Regions from separate parts of the Micromonospora sp. BS32 genome, predicted to be linked through region 4. Evidence: riboswitches for the same ligand, from Rfam matches in the RefSeq annotation. Region 4 holds a riboswitch; each other region holds the start of a gene.
The links. A riboswitch is a leader RNA that binds a small molecule or an ion and turns the genes downstream of it on or off. The one in region 4 is predicted to bind cyclic di-AMP.
Positions count from the first base shown of each region.

Region 1: another riboswitch for cyclic di-AMP. It lies ahead of AC5RWQ_RS11925 (coiled-coil domain-containing protein); the one in region 4 lies ahead of AC5RWQ_RS15440 (C39 family peptidase).
Region 2: another riboswitch for cyclic di-AMP. It lies ahead of AC5RWQ_RS18765 (C40 family peptidase); the one in region 4 lies ahead of AC5RWQ_RS15440 (C39 family peptidase).
Region 3: another riboswitch for cyclic di-AMP. It lies ahead of AC5RWQ_RS26810 (transglycosylase family protein); the one in region 4 lies ahead of AC5RWQ_RS15440 (C39 family peptidase).

Region 1 covers NZ_JBSSHR010000006.1:88,345-93,390, forward strand. Annotated here, with positions in the region: gene AC5RWQ_RS11915 (HelD family protein) at 1-1,512, shown strand, start outside; gene AC5RWQ_RS11920 (cation diffusion facilitator family transporter) at 1,607-2,521, shown strand; cyclic di-AMP (ydaO/yuaA leader) riboswitch at 2,676-2,806, shown strand; gene AC5RWQ_RS11925 (coiled-coil domain-containing protein) at 2,811-3,884, shown strand; gene AC5RWQ_RS11930 (hypothetical protein) at 3,997-4,503, shown strand; gene AC5RWQ_RS11935 (SRPBCC family protein) at 4,515-4,982, opposite strand.
Region 2 covers NZ_JBSSHR010000012.1:44,173-49,218, forward strand. Annotated here, with positions in the region: gene AC5RWQ_RS18760 (sensor histidine kinase) at 1-867, shown strand, start outside; gene AC5RWQ_RS18765 (C40 family peptidase) at 927-2,015, opposite strand; cyclic di-AMP (ydaO/yuaA leader) riboswitch at 2,066-2,216, opposite strand; gene AC5RWQ_RS18770 (SDR family oxidoreductase) at 2,521-3,285, opposite strand; gene AC5RWQ_RS18775 (GYD domain-containing protein) at 3,389-3,709, opposite strand; gene AC5RWQ_RS18780 (AAA domain-containing protein) at 3,918-5,046, shown strand, end outside.
Region 3 covers NZ_JBSSHR010000025.1:17,805-22,850, forward strand. Annotated here, with positions in the region: gene AC5RWQ_RS26790 (DUF2975 domain-containing protein) at 1-4, shown strand, start outside; gene AC5RWQ_RS26795 (helix-turn-helix domain-containing protein) at 4-210, shown strand; gene AC5RWQ_RS26800 (hypothetical protein) at 207-389, shown strand; gene nhaA (Na+/H+ antiporter NhaA) at 465-1,793, opposite strand; gene AC5RWQ_RS26810 (transglycosylase family protein) at 2,007-2,690, opposite strand; cyclic di-AMP (ydaO/yuaA leader) riboswitch at 2,689-2,862, opposite strand; gene AC5RWQ_RS26815 (hypothetical protein) at 3,004-3,720, opposite strand; gene htpG (molecular chaperone HtpG) at 3,934-5,046, opposite strand, start outside.
Region 4 covers NZ_JBSSHR010000008.1:241,132-246,177, reverse strand. Annotated here, with positions in the region: gene AC5RWQ_RS15450 (hypothetical protein) at 146-790, shown strand; gene AC5RWQ_RS15445 (hypothetical protein) at 940-1,701, shown strand; cyclic di-AMP (ydaO/yuaA leader) riboswitch at 2,002-2,142, shown strand; gene AC5RWQ_RS15440 (C39 family peptidase) at 2,378-3,217, shown strand; gene AC5RWQ_RS15435 (alpha/beta fold hydrolase) at 3,318-4,079, shown strand; gene AC5RWQ_RS15430 (ABC transporter ATP-binding protein) at 4,140-4,943, opposite strand; gene AC5RWQ_RS15425 (ABC transporter permease) at 4,954-5,046, opposite strand, start outside.

The DNA.
Region 1 (5,046 bases), on a different contig from region 4:
GGCGGCCCGGGCACCGGCAAGACGGCGGTCGCCCTGCACCGGGCGGCGTACCTGCTCTACTCCGACCGCAGCCGGTACGCCGGCGGCGGCATCCTGGTGGTCGGCCCCTCCTCGGTCTTCGTCGAGTACATCGCCTCGGTGCTCCCGTCGCTGGGCGAGGAGACCGCCACCCTGCACTCGCTCGGCTCGCTCTTCCCCGGCATGTCGGCGACCCGGACCGACCCGCCGGAGGTGGCGGCGGTTAAGGGTTCGCTGCGGATTCGCCGGGTGCTGGAACGGGCGGTGCGGGACGCCGTACCGGGTGGCCCGGGCGAGCTGCGCCTGCTCTACCGGGGCACGCTGCTGCGGCTGGAGCGCCGTGAGCTGGACGGGATCCGGGACCGGGTGCTGTCCCGGGGGGCGCGGCGCAACGAGGTGCGTCGGGCCGGCTTCGACGCGGTACTCGCCGCGCTGTACGCCCAGGCCCGGCGGTTGATCGTCGCCCGCCTGCCGGAGCAGCCCGCCTTCGAGGACGAGATCATCGACCGGCCGGAGTTCCGGGAGTTCCTCAAGGCGTGGTGGCCCCGGCTGCACCCCCGGCACGTGCTGGGCTGGCTGGCCCGCCCGGAGCGGCTGCGCCGGTACGCCGGGGACGTCCTGTCCCGGGCGGAGATCACCCTGCTCGGCGAGGCGTACCGGACGCTGGACACCGAGGGGCTCACGGTGGCCGACATCGCCCTGCTGGACGAGCTGGACGCGATGCTGGGCAAGCCGGTGCGGCCGGCGAAGCAGAAGCGCGACCCGTTCCAGCTGGCGGGCGGGGTCCGGGAGCTGAGCACCTTCGGCGACCGACAGCGTGCCGCCCGGGCGGCGGCCCGGGAACGTCCGGAGGACTACCGCGACTACGCGCACGTGGTGGTGGACGAGTCGCAGGACGTCTCGCCGATGCAGTGGCGGATGGTCGGCCGGCGGGGCCGGCTGGCGTCCTGGACGGTGGTCGGCGACCCGGCGCAGACCGCGTGGTCGGGCGACCCGGCGGAGCTGGACCGGGCCCGCGACCAGGCACTCGGCCGCCGCCGGCGGCACCGGTTCGTGCTCACCACCAACTACCGCAACTCCGCGGAGATCTTCGCGGTGGCGGCGGCGGAGATCCGTCGGCTGCACCCGGACCTGGCGCTGCCGACGGCGGTCCGCTCCACCGGGGTCGATCCGGTCGCGCTGACCGTCCCGGCGGCGGAGCTGGCAGCCGCGACCGTGGAGGCGGTGGAGACGCTGCTCGCCGAGGTCGAGGGGACGGTCGGGGTGATCACTCCGGTGCCGCGCCGGGACGAGGTGGCCGGCTGGCTCGCCGACGGTACGGGCGCCGGCCGGCTCCAGGTGGTGACGAGCCTCCAGGCCAAGGGCATGGAGTACGACGGTGTGGTGCTGGTCTGCCCCAGCGAGATCCGCGCGGAGCCCTCCGGCGTGCGCACCCTCTACGTGGCCCTCTCCCGCGCCACGCAACGCCTGACCACCCTCGACCCCACTCCCTGACCCCCACCACCCCACCCCCGAGCGGGTGGGTTGGATATATAGCGATGTGAGCATAGGTTGGGTCGGGTGCGCGGCGGGGACGGAAGGTGTGGGCGTGGGCGGAGGGCATGACCACAGCGGGGCGGTCACCAACGCCGCGCAGCGGCACCGGGGGCGACTCTGGGCGGCCTTCGGGCTGCTCGCCGCGCTCATGGTGGTCGAGGCGGTCACCGCCTTCGGCACCGGTTCGCTGGCCCTGCTCTCCGACGCCGGGCACATGTTCACCGACGTGCTCGGCATCGGGATGGCCCTGGCCGCCATCACCGCCACCCGGCTCGCCGACCGAGACCCCCAGCGCACCTTCGGGCTCTACCGGCTGGAGGTGCTCGCCGCGCTGGCCAACGCCGTGCTGCTCAGCGGGGTCGCGGTCTACGTCCTGATCGAGGCGGTACGCCGGTTCGGCAATCCGCCCGAGGTGGTCACCGGCCCGATGCTCGCGGTGGCGCTGCTCGGCCTGCTCGCCAACGTCGCCGCGTTCGCCCTGCTCCGCCCGGGCGCCAAGGAGAGCCTCAACCTGCGCGGGGCGTACCTGGAGGTGGTCGGGGACCTGCTCGGCTCGCTCGGCGTGATCGGCGCGGCGCTGCTCATCGCCGGCACCGGCTGGTGGTGGGCCGACCCGGCGGTGGCCGTGGCGATCGGCGTGTTCATCCTCCCCCGCACGTGGCGGCTCGGCCGGGCGGCGGTGCGCATCCTGGTCCAGGCCGCGCCGGAGCACCTCCAGGTGACCGCGGTGCACGATCGGCTGACCGCCGTCCCCGGCGTGGCCGAGGTGCACGACCTGCACGTCTGGACGCTCACCTCCGGCATGGACGTGGCCTCCGCCCACCTGACCACCATCCCGGGCGCCGAGGTCGGGACGGTGCTCGCCGCCGCCCGCAGCGCCCTGCACGAGGACTTCCACATCGAGCACGCCACCCTGCAGATCGAGCCGGGCGCGTCGCCCGGCGGCTGCGGGCCGTCGCACTGGTAGTTAGCGGCTCCTTAAGAAATCCACCCCATTTATCCTCTTGTCCCTCCTTCAACAGGTTTCCCTCGCGTACCGTCAGTCACGAAACGGGCGGGTGTCACACCCGTACCGGTAGGCTCGGTCCCGGCCTCCGCCCGGCGGCGCCCATCGGTGCCGGCGGTGGCCGTCGCCTAATCGCCCTCGAGGCGAGCCGGGGAACCATGTTCGTGGGGTGCATCCGCGTCAGCGGTAGGGATCTTCCGTCCCGAACCCGTCAGCTAACCCGGTCGGCGGCTGACGGAAGGACATGTGCATGCACGTACGACGCACCACCGCGCGGCTGCTGGCCGCGGTCGCCGCGACGCTCGCCCTGGGCGTGTCGTCCGCGCCGGTCGCCACGCCGGCCGTGGCCGCACCCAGCACCGCCCGGCTCGCCGCCCCCGGCGACGACGACGAGGGCGGCAGCCCCGAGCTGCGGGCCCAGCTCGACGCGGCCAGCAAGGGCTGGCTCGACGCCCGGGCCGCGCTGGACCGCTCCACCAAACGGCAGCAGGCGCTCACCGCCCAGCTCAAGACTGTCGAGGCGGAACTGGGCGTGCGCAACGGCAAGGTCAGCGAGATCGCCGGCGTGGCGTACCGGACGGGCCGCCTCGGGCCGGTCTCGGCGCTGCTCAGCAGCTCCTCCCCGGAGGGCTTCCTGGACCGGGCCGCGGCGCTGGAGACGGTCGCCGCCAACGAGGACCGGGAACTGCGCAACCTCATCCGGACCCGGGACGAGGCCACCCGGACGCGCGCCGCGATCGACCGCGAAGTCATCGAGGAGCGCCGCCAGGTCACCGTGATGGCCAAGCGCAAGCAGCAGGCCGAGCGGGCGCTCGAGGTCGCCGCCGCCCAGAAGCCCGACCCGCCCGCCGCCGCCGACAGTGGCGGGTCCACCTCGGGTACGTCCACCGCGAACGCCAAGCCGGCGACCCGCAACCCCGACGGCTCCTGGCCGCCGGAGTCGTGCAGCATCGACGACCCGACGCCCGCCGACGGCTGCATCACCCCGCGGATGCTCAACGCGCTCCAGCAGGCCCAGGCCGCCGGCTTCAAGAGGTACGTCTCCTGCTACCGGCCCAGTGGCTCCGGCGAGCACCCCAAGGGGCGGGCCTGTGACTTCGCCGCCCAGGTCAGCGGCTTCGGCGGGGACGCCACCGGCGGCGACAGGACGTACGGCAACAACCTGGCCGCGTACTTCATCCGCAACGCCGACCGGCTCGGTGTGCTCTACGTGATCTGGTACCGGCAGATCTGGCTGCCCAGCAGCGGCTGGAAGTCGTACAGCGGGGCGGGCGGGGACCCGTCCAGCGACCACACCAACCACGTGCACCTGTCGGTGTACTGACCCGGGTACGCCGGTGGCCCGCCCCGGGCCACCGGCGTACGTCCCCGGCCGTACGCCGGATGTCGTCGCCCGGCCCACGACGGGCCGCTCCCGGCCGACGAGCATCGGGGACATGGCCAGACTCTCCCCCGACGCCCGCAAGACCCTGCTCACCCTGCACCTGGTGACCTCGCTGGGCTGGCTCGGCGCCGACCTGGTGCTGCTGACCCTCGGCGTCGCCGGGCTGCGGGGGGCCGACCCGGAGGTGGTCTACCCGGCGGCCGCGCTGCTCGTCACCTGGCTCTTCGCGCCGCTGAGCGTGCTGGTCTGGCTGGTCGGCGTGGCCAGCGCGCTGCTCACCCCGTGGGGGCTGCTCCGGCACCGGTGGGTGCTGGTCAAGCTCGCGGTGACCACGGTGATGCTGGGCCTGGTGCTGTTCCAGCTCACGCCGCGCATCCAGGCCGCCGCCGCTCCGGACGCCACCGCGCACCTGCGGGCCGACGTGGTGATCGCCCCGAGCGTCTCCACCGTCCTACTGGTCGCGCTGACCGTGATCTCCACCTGGAAGCCGTGGGGACGCACCCGCCGCGGTGTCACGGCCCGCCGGACACCGGTGGCGGCCGCCGCGGGCCGTCGCTGACCGGGGTGTGGTCAGCCGGTGGCCGGGCCGCCGCCGGCCTCCCTGCCCAGGACCGCGCCGAGCCGGCTGGCCAGCCCCAGGTGGGCGGCCCGGGCCTGGCGGAAGGCGTACCCGAACAGCGGCGCGGGCGCCGCCAGGGTGATCTCCACGTCGATCCGCAGCACGCCGGCCTCCTCCCGGAGCCGGGTGTGGTTGCGTACGGTCGTGCCGGGCTGCTGGCGGGCCACCGTGACGATCTCGTTGTCGGTCACCACCAGGACGTCGGCCTGGTAGGTGACCGGGAAGCGCAGCGGACCCACCTCCAGCCGGTCGGTGATCGCGTAGCTGGCCCGGGCGCCCGGGCGGGGCGGCAACCGGCGGACCCGGACGATCAGCGGGTGCAGCTCCTCCTGCCGGGCCAGGTCGCTCAGCAGCGCCACCGCATCCGCCCGTGAGCAGCGCGCCTGCACCGTGTAGCTGAACGACTCCCGCCGGACCACTGCGCCTCCACCACCCTCGTCGGTGGCCCGATCGTGCCGTAACCGGAGCGACCTGGCAACGCGT
Region 2 (5,046 bases), on a different contig from region 4:
CTGCTCGTGTTCGGGCTCGTCGGGGGATGGATCCTCGCCGGCCGGATGCTCGCACCACTCACACAGATCACGGATGCGGCACGGATGGCCGGGAGGGGGTCGCTGTCCCACCGGATTCGCATGAAGGGCCGCCAGGACGAATTCCGTGAACTCTCCGACGCGTTCGACTCGATGCTCGAACAACTCGAGTCCCACGTCGCCGAGCAGCAGAGGTTCGCCGCGAACGCCTCCCACGAACTGCGCACCCCGCTGGCGATCTCGCGGACACTGCTCGACGTCGCCCGCCAGGACCCCACGCGGGCCCGGGGCGAACTCATCGAACGCCTGCACACCGTCAATCAGCGGGCGATCGATCTCACCGAGGCCCTTCTGCTGCTCAGCCGCGGCGACCGCGGAAACTTCACCCGCGAGAGCGTCGACCTCTCCCTCATCGCCGAAGAAGCCGCCGAAACGCTGCTTCCCCTCGCCGAACAGCGCCGGATCACGCTGGACGTCACCGGCGGGGCGGCCCAGACCAGCGGCTCCGCCGAACTCCTGTCGCGGATGGTGACGAACCTCGTCCAGAACGCCATCGTCCACAACCTCCCCGCCGGCGGCACCGTGACGGTCCACACCGAGGCGCACGGCGACACGAGCGTGCTGCGGGTCGAGAACACGGGTCGTCGGCTCCCACCGGAACTGGTACCGACCCTCACCGAACCCTTCCAGCGCGGAACGGAACGCGTACGCACCGACGAACACGCCGGCGTCGGCCTCGGCCTGGCCATCGTGCACAGCATCGTCCGCGCCCACGACGGGACCCTCGACCTCGTCCCCAGCCCCGTCGGCGGTCTCCTCGTCACGGTCCGGCTTCCCGGCACGCCGTAGGCATCGTCCCCGACCGGGCCCCGTTCAGGTGGAGAACCTGCGGCTCCGGACCGGACGGGTCAGCCGGGGCGGCGAGCACCGCTGTACTCCATATTCGCCAGCTGAGCCATTCGGACCACGTCCCCGGTGTGCGGGGCGTGGACGATCAGCCCGTTGCCGACGTAGATGCCCATGTGATGGTGATCGGCGTAGAAGAAGACGAGGTCACCTGTGCGAAGGTTCGCTCTGCTCACCGCCACACCTGCGGTCCATTGAGAACCTGTGTAATGGTCCAGCTGCACCCCGGCGGAAGCCCACGCGTACTGGGTCAGCCCGGAGCAGTCGAACGAGTCGGGTCCGTTGGCCGCCCACACGTACGGCTCGCCGATCTGATTGCACGCGGTTTTCGCCGCGACGCCGCCGCTGCCCGTGCTGGGGACGGCGGGACACTTCCCACCGATGAACAGCGAACTGGTCGACGTGATGGGTGAGGTGCTGCTCGTGGTAGCGGCTGTCTGCGCGGCGGCTGCGGCTCTGGCCGCTGCGGCGTCCGCGGCCGCCTTGGCCGCTGCCGCCGTCTCCGTGGCGGCGATCTGTCTGTGTAGTGCATCCAACCGCTTGATCTCGGCGTCGATGGCCTTCTTGCGGGCCGCCAACTGGGCCTGCTGGCGCTTCTGTATCGCGATCAGGGCGTCGACCTTCTCCTTGTCGGCGTTGTAGGTCGCCTGCTGGGCCGACAGCCGGGTGACCTGTCGCTGCTCCGAATCTGCCACCTGATTCACGAGCGCGAGCTGATCCCCCAACGCCGTCGGCGACGAGCCGCGGGACAGCAGGGCGTTGAATGTGGAAAGCGACCTTTCCTGCTTGTAGTACCCCGCCACAATCTCCTGGACCTGGGTCCTGCTGACCTCCACCGACTTGGCGAGCGGCTCGATCCTCCGGCTCAGTTCGGCCGATCTGCGCTGGTTCGCGGCCAGTTCCGTCCGGACCTTGTTGTACTGCTCGATGACGGGTTCGAGCTTTTGCCACGCCGCATCGATCTGCTGCTGCACATCGGCGGCCGACGGTGCGGCGTGGGCGTGGGCCGCTGGCCCGACGGCCACCAGGGCCGCCGCCGCGACGGCGAGGATTCTGGTGAACAGCCGCGGTCTGGCGGGCCGGGTGCGCACGGGTGGCAACGGGTTCGGCTCCTTCCACTCGAGGCCGACGCACCCCACGGTGCACCGACCTCGACCGCCTGCCGGGTTAGCTGACGGGTTCGGGCGTGGAAGGCGCCCTACCGCTGATGCGGATTCACCCCGAAACCTGCGGTGGTTCCCCGGCTCGCCTGGCGACGCCAGTGACGTCCAGCGACTCGGCGGTGGCCGTCCCGGGGTACTCCAGGTGGAGACCGACATCCGGAACGGACGCTGACCCACATTAGTGAGGACGGCCCAAAGAAATCAACGAGCCGGCGACGCCAATTCACTACGCTGTCAGGCGGGCACATTGGGTGCCGGAAATTATGCGTACGTAAGGCTCCGCTAATCGAATTCTTAATCTTCCCTAATGTTGACCCTCAACCTGCGCACTGATTTCCTGCAGTAACCCTCACGTGACGCTTAACCGTTTTCCCGACGTCGTGGCGGCTCCATCGTCCCGTGAGCGGCCACCCGTCGCCGGGGCTGGCCGAAACTACTCCCCGTGGGGGTCGGACGCGTTGAGCATCGCGACGACCTGGTCGTAGTTACCGCGCGCTTCGCCGTAGCGGAGGAACTTCACCCGCTCGACCTGGATCTCCTTCGCGTCGGGCTGTGACTCGAGCAGCCCGACGACCTCCGCCACGAACTCGTCCAGCGGCATCCCGTACTCGCTCGTCTCCTGTCCGGGCAGCAGCGCGGTGCGGACGGCCGGCGGTTCGAGCTCCACGACCTTCACGGTCGTGTCCGCGAGCTGCAGCCGGATCGACTCGCTGAGCATGTGGATCGCGGCCTTCGACGCGTTGTAGCTCGGGGTGATCTTGAGCGGCGCGAACGCGAGGCCCGAGGAGACGGTGATGATGGTGGCGTCCGGCTGCGCCTGCAGGTGTTCGATGAACGCGGCGATGAGGCGGATCGGGCCGAGCACGTTGGTCGTCAGCACCGCCTCGGCCGAGGCGAGGAACGATTCCGGCTTGTGCCAGTCCTCGATGCGCATAATGCCGGCCATCGTGACCAGGACATTGAGGTCCGGGTGCTTCGCCAGCACCTCCTTCGCGGCGGCGTCGATGCTCGCGGCGCTCGCGGTGTCGATCGCCACGGTGTCGATGTCGGGGTGCTCCGCGGCGATCTGCTCGAGCAGGTCGGTGCGCCGGCCGCCGACGATGACCGTGTTGCCCTTGGCCCGCAGCTCGAGCGCGAGGGCGAGCCCGATCCCGCTCGTGGAGCCGGGGATGAAGATGGTGTTTCCGGAAATGTTCATGCGCCGAGCTTCGCCGATCGTCCGGCATCGGGGGCAGAGACCGGTTATCCGGGGATCCGCAAACCCTGGTTCGCGCCCGCGTGCTTCGACCGCCGCCAGCGGATCATTGGCCGGGAGGCTCGTACCCGACCTTGGTCCGGGTCGCCTCGTCGACCTCCTCCGCGGTCAGGAGGGGGGTTATCCGCGTCTCCAGACCGCCCGCCGCCCGGATGGCGATCGCCATGCCGGCCGCCGTCTGGTGGTTCGGCAGCTCGCACACCACGTAGGTGTCGTGCTCGTCGAACCCGAAGTACATCGACTCCATCCGGCCGCCGAGGCTCTCGATCATCGCCCGGACGGCCTCGGCGCGCTTCGTCCCGCCGTCCTTGCTCAGTCCCTTGAGCCCCTCGACGGTGTAGGACGACTTGAGCAGGAATTTGGCCATTTGGGGATCACCTCTCCGATGTTCGGCACCCGCCGCCGCGCCGGTTCCCGACCGCGCGGCACCGCACGAGCTCGCTCGGACCAGCCGGCTGACGGCCGCGGGTACCCGTTGCCGCGCCGGCTAGTCGTCGCCGGCGCCACGATCGGATGACGCTCAGGTGGGCGGAACAGCTGCCGGTAATGTGCGGGGCGCCTGGGAGGAGGGGCCGATGCTGGGGCTGGAGCTGCCACCCGCCGTCGAGGCGGAGCGCGTGATCACCGCCGTACTCGCCGACCTGCGCTCCGGCGCCCACCGCGGCGTGGTGGTCGACTCCCCGCCCGGCGCCGGCAAGTCCACCCTCGTCGTGCGAGCCGCCGTCGAGCTGGCCACCGCCGGCGAACCGGTGATCATCATCGCGCAGACCAACGAGCAGGTCGACGACCTCATCGACCGGCTCGCCCGCAAGGCCCCCGAGCTGCGCATCGGCCGGCTCTCCGCCGCCGACTACCGGCCCTCGGAGCGGGTGAAGGGCCACGAGACGGTCCGGGTCGTCGCGAAGGTCGCCGACCTCGGTGGTCCGGCCGTCGTCCTCGGTACGGCCGCGAAGTGGGCCACCGTCACCGAGGGCTCGTGGCCGTGGGCGATCGTCGACGAGGCGTACCAGATGCGCTCGGACGCCCTGCTGCGCGTGGCCGGCAGGTTCGAACGGGCGCTGTTCGTGGGTGATCCCGGGCAGCTCGACCCGTTCTCGACGGTCGAGACCGTGCGCTGGACGGGCCTGACCTGGGATCCGATGCAGTCGGCGGTGGCGGTGCTGCTGCGGCACAACCCCGACCTGCCGGTGCACCGGCTGCCGGTGTCGTGGCGGCTGCCCGCCTCGGCGGCGCCGGTGGTCGCGGCGGCGTTCTACCCGTTCACCGGCTTCCGCGCCGGCACCGGACCTGACGACCGGGCGCTGGCGTTCACCGGGCCCGGCCCGGGTGACGCCGTGGACGCGGCGGTGGAGTTGGCCGCCACCTCCGGCTGGGCGCTCTACGAGCTGCCGGCCCGGCACACCCTGCGTACCGACGCCGAGGCCGCCGCGGCTTGCGCGGCGCTGGCCCTGCGGGTGCTGCGCCGGGGCGCGGTCGCGGTCTCCGAGCACGCGCCGGCCGGCGCGCCGGTCACCGCCGACCGGATCGCCGTCGGGGCCGCCCACCGCGACCAGGTCGCGGCCATCCGCGCCCACCTCGGCGAGGCCGGCGCAGGCATCACCGTGGACACCGCCAACCGGCTCCAGGGCCGCGAGTACGACGTGACGATCGTGCTGCACCCGCTCTCCGGCCGGCGCGACGCCACCGCGTTCCACCTGGAGTCGG
Region 3 (5,046 bases), on a different contig from region 4:
CTGATGCCCATCGTCGTACGCATCGACGTCGAGCTGGCCAAACGCAAGATGAGTGTGGGCGAGTTCGCCGAGCGGGTCGGGCTCACGCCGGCGAACGTGGCGGTACTGAAGAACGGTCGCGCGAAAGCTGTTCGGTTCAGCACCCTGGAAGCCATGTGCCGGGTGCTCGGCTGCCAGCCCGGTGACCTGCTCGAGTGGGTCGAGGAATGAAGCGGGGATCACCGGCGACGTACCTCCTCGCCGTTCTCGCCATCCTCGCCGTCGCGGTCGGCGTCGCCGGCATCGTGTACGGGGAGGCCGACGACTCGCCGGGCCTCCAGCTGCTGGGCGGCCTGCTCGTCATCGGGGCGGTGGCGCTCGGCGTGCGGATCGCCCGACGCGGCAGCTAGCGGGACAGCCGTCGACGCCCGGCCGCCGACGCCCGCAGTACGCCGCGTGGGGCGGCTGGCCGGCCGTCGTTCCGGTCAGTGACCGTCGGGCCGGTCCGGGTGCGGCTGGTAGACGTCCGGTACGCCGTCCTGGTCGCGGTCGATCGTCTCGGCCTCGTGCACTCGGCGGTAGACCCGGGTGCGGGCGCGGAGGATCACGGTAGCGAGGAGCGCGGAGAGCAGCGAACCGGCGAGCACCGCCACCTTCACGTGGTCGTCGCGCTCGCTGCCCAGGCCGAAGGCCAGCTCACCGATGAGCAGGGAGACGGTGAAGCCGATCCCGCCGAGCAGCGCGAGCCCGAGCACGTCCAGCCAGTTCAGGCCCTCGTCGAGGTCGGCCCGGGTGAAGCGGGACACCAGCCAGGTGGCGACCATGATGCCGACCGGCTTACCGACGATCAGGCCGACCACGATGCCGACCGCCACCCGGTCGGTGAGCGCGGTCGCCAGGCCGGCCAGCCCCCCGATGGTCACCCCGGCGGAGAGGAACGCGAAGATCGGCACCGCGACGCCGGCGGAGAGCGGTCGGAACCGGTGCTCGAAGTGCTCGGCGAGCCCCGGCCCGGCGTCCGGGCCGCCGGCCGCCTCGCTGCGGATCACCGGGACGGTGAACGCGAGCAGGACGCCCGCGACGGTGGCGTGCACCCCCGACTCGTGCACCAGCACCCAGGTGACCGCCGCCAGCGGCAGCAGCAGCCACCAGGACCGCACCCGGCGCTGCACCAGCAGGGCGAACACGGCCAGCGGGACGAGCGCGGCCAGCAGCGGCGCGACCGACAGGCCCGAGGTGTAGAAGATGGCGATGATGACGATCGCCAGCAGGTCGTCCACGACGGCCAGGGTGAGCAGGAAGGTGCGCAGCGCCGAGGGCAGGAACCGGCCGACCACGGCCAGCACGGCGAGGGCGAAGGCGATGTCCGTCGCGGTCGGGATGGCCCACCCCTTCGCGGCGCCGCCCCCGGCGCCCGCCGCGATCAGGGTGAACAGCAGCGCGGGTACGGCCACCCCGCCGACCGCGGCCGCCACCGGCACCGCCGCCCGGCGGGGATCACGGAGATCACCGGCGACGAACTCGCGCTTGAGCTCCAACCCGGCGACGAAGAAGAAGGTCGCCAGCAGACCGTCCGCGGCCCAGGTGGCGAGGGTCAGGTCGAGGTGCAGGGCCGCCGGGCCGACCCGGAGGTCCCGCACCGACTGGTATCCGTCGGACCAGGGGGAGTTCGACCAGACCAGGGCGAGCAGCGCACCGGCGAGCAGCAGTGCCCCACCGACGGTCTCCTTGCGGAGAATGGCGGAGATGCGGCTGGTCTCGCCCCAGGAGCGGCGGGCGAACAGGTTGGCACGGCGCCGGTCGGCGTCGGTCACGGAAACTCCTCGTCGGCAGGGGTCGCGTCATCCATCGCCGACCAGACTTCCCGGCACACCAGGGTCAACCCTATCCGCCGCCGGGCGGGTGGTCGCCCAGTAGCCGGCATGCCGCCCGTCCAGGGGGTCGCCGCACGCGACGACGCCCGGCCGGGTGGATCCGGCCGGGCGTCGTCGTTCGCGCGGTGGTGCGCCCTCGGGGAGGGACGGGCGTCAGAGGCTGAGCTGCTGACCCGGGAAGATCAGGCCCGGGTCGGCGCCGACGACGCGCTTGTTGCGCTCGTACAGCGCCTGCCAGCCACCGGCGAGGTCCTTCGCGTCGGCGATCTCCGACAGGGTGTCACCCGCGCGCACCACGTACCTGTCCCCGCTGGACGCCGGGGCGCTACGCCGCTCGCTGCGGCTGCTGCGCCGCTGGTCGGACGACCGCTCCGACTTCGTGGTCGCCCGCTCGGTGCGCCGCTCGGACTTCTCCGACCGCTCGGACTTGCGCGACGACGACTTCTCCGAGGTGGAGTAGCTCTTCGTCGAGCCGCCCTTCTTGCCGCACACCGGCCAGGCGCCGATGCCCTGACCGTCGAGCACCTTCTCCGCGATCGCGATCTGCTCGCCCCGGCTGGCCAGGTCGGCGCGGGAGGCGTACTTCTTGCCGCCGTAGCCGGACCAGGTGCCCGCCGAGAACTGCAGGCCACCGTAGTAGCCGTTGCCGGTGTTGATGTGCCAGTTGCCGCCGGACTCGCACTGGGCGATCGCGTCCCAGTTGACGCTGGCGGCGCTCGCCGGGGCGGCCGGCGCCAGGACCGCGGCGACGCCGGTGACGGCGCCGACGGCGAGCGTGCCGACGGCGACGCGGCGCGAGCTGACCCGTCGGTGACGGGCGGTGTGTGCAGTTGACATCTGTGCTCCTCCACGCCGACGAGGTGAGCTGTCGGGTTCGGGCCGAGGAGCCCGGCCGCCGCAGGCGGCTTCACCCCGAGGTGACGTGCACCGAGGAACGTGTGGGTCCCCCGCTCCATGCCCAGCTGACAAGGTCCCACCGTCGGCGGCATGGATTAGGCGTTACCGACCGTGGTGTCCGCGAAGGCGGACCGGATCGACGTTAGGAGGCGTTTCGGCGATTTGCCCACTTCTTGTGAAGTTCTTCACCCGGTCAGGCGAGGGCCGGCTCTCTCCACTTGCGCCATCGCCACGAGGTCGGACAATGCCCTGCTCAGTGCGGCGAGCGCTGGCCCTGACCGGCGGCTGCCGTCCGCCCCGAGCAGGTGAGCTCCCCCGGCTGGAGCTGCACCCGGCTGGGACTCCAGACCTCCACCCGGTCACCCACCACTCTGGCCAACAGGCAGCTACCCCGCCGGTCCGCGCGCAGCGCCAGCCCCACGCTGCCGCCGTACGACGCGACGTCCCGGCGGACCCGGGGGTCGAGGCGGAGCCGGTCGAGGTACGCGCCGACGGACGCCTCGGTCGCCGCAGACCCGGTGGGCAGTTCCCGGCGCAGCCGCTCGGTGAGGTCGGGCGGAAGCGTGGCGGCCGGCCGAGGGGTCACCGGTGGGGTCCTCGGGCAGTCCACCTCGGTCACCGGCTCCATCCCCTCGGCCCGGTACGCCAGCCGGTAGCAGAGCGTCACCTCGGCGTGCCCGCTGTCCGACCCGGACCAGTCGGTCGTGGTGGCCTCGCCGTGCGTACGCACCACCATCGACACACCGCCGGCCCGGTCGGTGCCGTCCAGCGCCATCAGCTCCAGCTCCGGACGCCCCTGCACGGCTCGGCCGAACTCGTCGACCTCCCAGAGTCGCCCCCGCTCGATCGCGGCGGTCAGCTCGTCCAGTCGCCCGCGCGCCTCCCGCCGGGCCAGCGTCTCCGCGTCATCTACCTCGGCCCAGCCGCAGCCGGCGAGCAGCGCCGCCGCGAGCAGTGTTCCCGCGGCCACGGCCGCCCCTCGCCCCGTCACCCCCCGCATGACCGCATTCTGCCGCCCGGCCGCCACCGACACCGTCCGGCGTGGGCCTCGGACTGACCGTTTCCGGACAGCAGGACGGCGGCGCCGCCGACCGACACCAGCCCGCCCGGCGCCGCGATGGGCGCCCGGGTGAGCTTTTGAGCGCGGCCCCGACCGGGCGGACGCCCGGTCGGGGCCGTCGCGTCAGAGGGCGCGGGCCAGCCGGTCGGCGAGGACCCGGGCGAACCGGGCCGGGTCGGCCAGGTCGCCGCCCTCGGCCAGCAGCGCCATGCCGTACAGCAGCTCGGCGGTCTCGGTCAGCGCCGCGCTGTCGTCGCCCCGCTCGTGCGCGGCGCGCAGCCCGGTGACGAGCGGGTGGGTCGGGTTGAGCTCCAGGATCCGCTTGACCTGCGGCAGCTCCTGACCCATCGCGCGGTACATCTTCTCCAGCGTCGGGGTGATGTCGTGGGCGTCGCCGACGACGCAGGCCGGTGAGGTGGTCAGCCGGGAGGAGAGCCGGACCTCCTTGACGCTGTCGGCGAGCGCCTCGCCGAGGAAGGTGAGCAGGGCGGCGTACTCCTTGGCGCGCTGCTCCCGCTCGGCGGTGTCGGCACCCTCCGCCGCGGCGTCGAGGTCGACCTGGCCCTTGGCGATGGAGCGCAGCGGCCGGCCGTCGAACTGGCCGACCCGCTCCACCCAGACCTCGTCGACCGGGTCGGTGAGGAGCAGGACCTCGTACCCCCGGGCCCGGAACGCCTCCATGTGCGGCGAGTTCTCCAGCGTCGCCCGGGTCTCCCCGGTGGCGTAGTAGATCTCGCTCTGGCCCTCCTTCATCCGCGCGACGTAGTCGTGCAGGGTGGTCAGCTCGGCGGGGTCGTGGGTGGACGCGACGGAGACGACGTCGAGGATCGCCTCGGTGTTGTCCGGGTCCTCCAGCAGCCCCTCCTTGACCACCCGGCCGAACTCCGCCCAGAAGGTCCGGTAGCGCTCGGCGTGCGCGGTGCGCAGCTCCTTCACGGTGGCGAGGACCTTGCGGACCAGCCGCCGGCGGACGATCTGGATCTGCCGGTCCTGCTGCAGGATCTCCCGGGAGATGTTCAGCGACAGGTCGTGCGCGTCCACCACGCCCTTGACGAAGCGCAGGTAGTTCGGCATCAGCGCGGCGCAGTCGTCCATCACGAAGACGCGCTTGACGTAGAGCTGCACCCCGCGCCGGCCGTCGGCCATGAAGAGGTCGAAGGGGGCGTGCGCGGGGATGAAGAGCAACGCCTCGTACTCGAAGACGCCCTCGCCCCGCATGTGGATGGTCTCCAGCGG
Region 4 (5,046 bases):
TCCAGTTCTGACCTTCGACAAGCCAGAACCTAGGCAGGACAACGGCGTGCCCCATAAGCGACGCACCGAACCACCCACACATGCGTCACAAGACCCATAAATATGCCTCTGCGTCATATCGCTCACCAGGGAATCCGTCGCGCCGGTGCGACACGCCCGGACCGACTCGCCGGCCGCCGACCGCGCACCGCGGACTAGCTGCCTACTGCTGGCGGGCGGCGAGTGGGCGCGCGGCGAGTGGGCGGTCGGCGAGCGGGCGGCGCGGCGACACGCCGGCGGGCTGCGGGTGGGTCGCATCGACGGTAGCGTGGACATCGTGCTTCCGGTCGCGCTCACCAGTCCCTTGTGGTGGGTGACGCGCTGGAGTTCCCGGCTGCTGACCAGCTTTGCCGTGGCGGTGGCGTTCTCGCTCGGTGGGTCGACCCTGCCCGACACCGTCGCACTCCCCGAGACCCTGCCGCCGATGGCGGCGCTCCCGGCTGCGGGTCCGCCCGGCGCCCCGGCTCTCGTGCCCGCGACGAGCACGGCGACCACCTGGGCGGGCCGGCCGGGCTACCTCGCCGGTGAGCTGCGGCAGCGGCAGACCGACGCTCTCGTTCCGGCCACTGTGGGCTCGCCGACCCACGACCGCAGCCTCGGCGACGTGCACCCGGTCCTCGCGCCGCCCGCAGGTCCGGCCGGTGCGCCTGCGGACCGGTCGGCCGCCGCGCCGGGTGTACCAACCGTGGCGGTGCCGGCCCTCGCCGGGCTCTCCCCGGCCGCTGCGGGGCCGCGCGCACCCCCCGGCTGAGCGCCGCGCCCAGCGCCGACCCGCGACCATCCCCGCCACGAACCTCACCGCCGCACCAGCCCGGCAACGGCCCGGCCCCGACGGCCGCGTCCCGCTCCGCGGCCGCGTGTGGACTCCTCTCTCGCAGCTGCCCCCGTGAGGTGCCGACCATGAACACCGTGCTCTACCAGTTCCTGATCGAGGTCCCGACCGCCGCCGCCATCTGGTCCGCCCTGCTCGTGCTCGCCCTGACCGTGCTCACCGTCCTCGTCGCCCGTCCCGAGCGGGAGCGCCCGACCGAGGATGCGCCCGCCGAGCCGCCGGCCGGCGACGCCGTCCTGGAAGTCGCCGACCTGCGCCGGTACGCCGACGAGGTCGCCGTCGCGGCGGCCGGCGCGGCGCAGACGGCTCGCCGTCGGCGGGAAGCCTGGCTGGCCGCTCAGGCGGAGGCCGACCGGGCCTGGACGGCGTACGACGAGGCGGAGGAGGCCGCCCGGCGCTTCGTCGGCGCCCGCGCGCTGCCGGCGCCGCGTACCCCGCGCACGCCCGCCGAGTACGCCGGCCGGGAGCGTTGGCTGCACCAGGCAGCGGTGGCCGCGCACTGGCGGGGTGAGCTGTCCCTGACCCAGCTGCGGGACGTCTTCGCGCATCGGGACGGCTGGGACCCGCGCCGGCACCCGGTTGAGCAGGAGGTGCTGCTGGCCCGGGCGGTCCGCGAGGGGCGCCGGGAGGCGTACCGGTCGGCCACCGAGCGGGAGCGGTCAGCGTGGCGGGACGCGGAGCTGGCCGCCGAGTCGGCGCGGGCGCTCGCCACCGAGGCGTACGCGGCGACCGAGCGGCTGCGGCCGGCCCGGGTGCCGGCCCGTCGGGCAACGGCGGTGGTGGCGCCGACGGCGACCGCGGCGCGCTGGCGGCCGGCCCGGGTGGGCTGACCGGGGCCGAATTGTTACCCAAAACTCGGTGAGCCGGGTCACGTCCACGCCGAACCGGTCATCCGGTAACAGCCGGTGACATCGACGCCGACGGTCCTCGGTGATTCTGGTAGCGACGTCCGATTGTCGCCCCATCGCGTCCGGATGGCGCACTGTCCCATCGAGCGACGCCAGTGCCGAAGTGCACCGGAAATTGCTCGCGCTGATCATGTTTAAGCAGTTCAGCGCGCTTGGCCGGGAGTGGACCCGCCAGTAATGTCGCCTCGGTCCGGTGCGGTTTCCGATCGCAAGAGGCGACGCCGCGTCGACCCGCTCAATCGTGAGATCACGAACCGGGGACCCACGCAGTTCTGGGGTGAATCCGCGGGCCACGGCCCGCGGTAGGGCGTTCTTCCCGCCCGAATCCGTCAGCTAACCCGGTAGGCGGTGTCGGAAGGAGTTCCCTTAGTGCAGTTCGACAACATTCCGCGGTTGTTCCCCCACCTCGGTAGCGGGGTGCCGTCGCCGGTCCGCTGCGCGGTCGCGCGCTGATCCCAGCATCCGCCTCGCCGTCCGGCATCGACCGGGCGGTCCCCCCGCCGAGCGGTCCCGCACCGAACCCGATCCCGCGCCTGGCCGACCGCCACGCGCCGATCCGGTGCGCCCGCCCCCGCTCCCGCACCGTGGAGGAACACTCGTGAAGCACCAGATGAAGCGGCAGTTGCGACGCCTCACCACCGAGCGCCCCTACCAGGTCGTCGCCGGCGCTGCCGCGGCCCTCGCGCTCGCCTCCGGGACCGCGGCCCTGGTCGCCGGCACCGACGACGCCCCCGTCCGGCAGCAGACCTCGGCCGCCGTGGCCGAGGCGGCCCCCCGCCTGAACGACGTCGCCACCCGCAGCGAGGTGCGCGTCGCCACCACCCCGTCGGCCAGCCCCTCGGCGAGCGCCTCGCCGTCGGCCAGCGCCGCCAAGGCCAAGGCCAAGGCGACGGCGGACCCGGACCTGACCCGTACCGCGGCGCCGAAGCCGCCGTCGTCGAAGGTCCTCAGCTACGACTACGAGGCCCAGACCACCTACTACAACTGCGGCCCGGCGGCGGTGCGCAACGCGCTCAGCGCGACCGGCATCGACCGCACCCAGGACGACCTGGCCGTCCAGCTCGGCACCACCGAGATGGGCACCAACTCGGCGGAGGACACCACCCGGGTGCTCAACGCCGTGGTGAAGGGCGACCCGTACCGGACCCGGATGTTCGAGGGCACCCCAAGCTCGGCGCAGATCGACCGGCTCCAGGCCGACGTGGTCAAGGCGATCACCGACAAGCGGGGCGTGGTGGCCAACGTGGCCGGCACCGCCACCGACGTCGACGGCGGCTGGCACTCCTTCCCCGGCGGCCACTACATCGCCGTGGTGGGCTACAAGAACGACGGTCGTACCGTCCGGATCGCCGACTCGGCCGACCCGAGCCTGCCGGCGTACTGGATCAGCACCGTGGACCTGGCGAACTGGATCGCCACCCGCGGCTACTCCGCCTGACCCGCGCCGTACTCCGGGCGCCGGCTCCCCTCGGGGGCCGGCGCCCGGCGTCGTTCCCGGGTCTCGCGGGCCGGTGCCCGTCGATGGCACACTGCGCCCCATGACCGACGGATCGGGTCCCCGGCGCGTTCTGGTGCTGCTGCACGGGATGGGCGCCACCGGCGACGTCTGGCTGCCCTGGGCGCCACTGCTGGAGCACCGCTGGCCGGGCCGCTGGCTCGCGCCGGACCTGGCCGGTCACGGCTGGTCGCCGCCGCTGCCCGGGTACTCCTTCACCGGCCTCGCCGGGCGGGTGGCCGCCGGGCTGGGCCCGGCCGGCGGGTCGGCGGACGGCCGGTCGGGGGAGCGCCTGGTGGTTCTCGGGCACTCGCTCGGCGGGGTGGTCGCGCTGGCGCTGGCCGCCCGGCACGCGGGCCTGCTGGTCGACGCCGTGGTCGGGCTCGGCATCAAGGCGGTCTGGTCGCCGGCCGAGCTGGCCAAGACGCGCGAGCTGGCCGAGCGGCCGGTGAGCTGGTTCGCCACCCGGGACGAGGCCGCCCGCCGCTACCTGCGGGTCGCCGGCCTCGGTGGGCTCTTCGCCCCGGACCACCCGGTGGTCCACGCCGGCCTGCGCGCCGAGGACGGCCGGTGGCGCCTGGCCATGGACCCGGCCGCCTTCGCGGTCGGCGCCCCGGACCTGCCGGGCCTGCTCGCCGGCACCGACGTCCCGGTGCTGCTGGCCCGCGGCGAGCACGACCCGATGGTCAGCGACGACCAGCTGGCGGCGCTCGGGGTCCCCGTGGTCACGCTGCCGGGCCTCGGGCACAACGCGCACGTGGAGGACCCGGCGGCGGTGCTGGCCCTGCTCGACCGCTACCTCTGACGAGACGCGGAACCGCGCCGCCCCCGAGGGGACGACGCGGTTCCGGCGTGCGCGGTGGCGCTACCGCTTGCTCTTCGCGAACTCGCCGTACGCCTTCAGCACCTCGTCGGTCGGGCCGTCCATCCGGATCACGCCGGACTCCAGCCAGATCGACCGCTCGCAGGTGTCCCGGATCGAGGCGAGCTGGTGGCTCACCAGGAACACCGTGCCGGCGCCCTCGCGCAGCTCGCGCACCCGCTGCTCGCTGCGCTTGCGGAAGCCCTCGTCGCCGGTGGCCAGCGCCTCGTCGATCAGCAGCACGTCGTGCTTCTTGGCCGCCGCGATGGCGAACCGCAGCCGGGCGGCCATGCCGGAGGAGTACGTCCGCATCGGCAGGCTGGCGAAGTCACCCCGCTCGTTGATCCCGGAGAACTCGATGATCTCCGGCGCCCGGCGGGCCACCTCCTCCGGCGACATGCCCATCGCCAGGCAGCCCAGCGTGACGTTGCGCTCGCCGGAGAGGTCGTTGAGCAGCGCGGCGTTGACCCCGAGCAGGGACGGCTGGCCCTGGGTGTAGACCGCGCCCCCGTTGACCGGGAGCAGGCCGGCGATCGCCCGCAGGATGGTCGACTTGCCGGAGCCGTTGCTGCCGATCAGCCCGACCGCCTCGCCCCGGTACGCGGTGAAGGAGACCCCCTTGACCGCGTGCACCTCCTGGATGTTCGGCGCGTTGGTGCGCTTGACCAGCCGGCGGAACGCCGCCACCGGGCTGGTGCCGCCGGTGGCGCCCTTGTGCACCCGGTAGATCACATGGGCGTCGTCCACCACCACGGTGGGGATCCGCTCCTCGACCCGGGGCAGCGTCACGGTCGCCTCGTTGGACATCTTGAACTGATCAACCACGACCGTACTCCTGTTCGCCGCGCCAGAAGTAGAGGTAACCGCCCACGCCGGCCACGATCGCCCAGCCCACCGCCGCCAGCCAGAG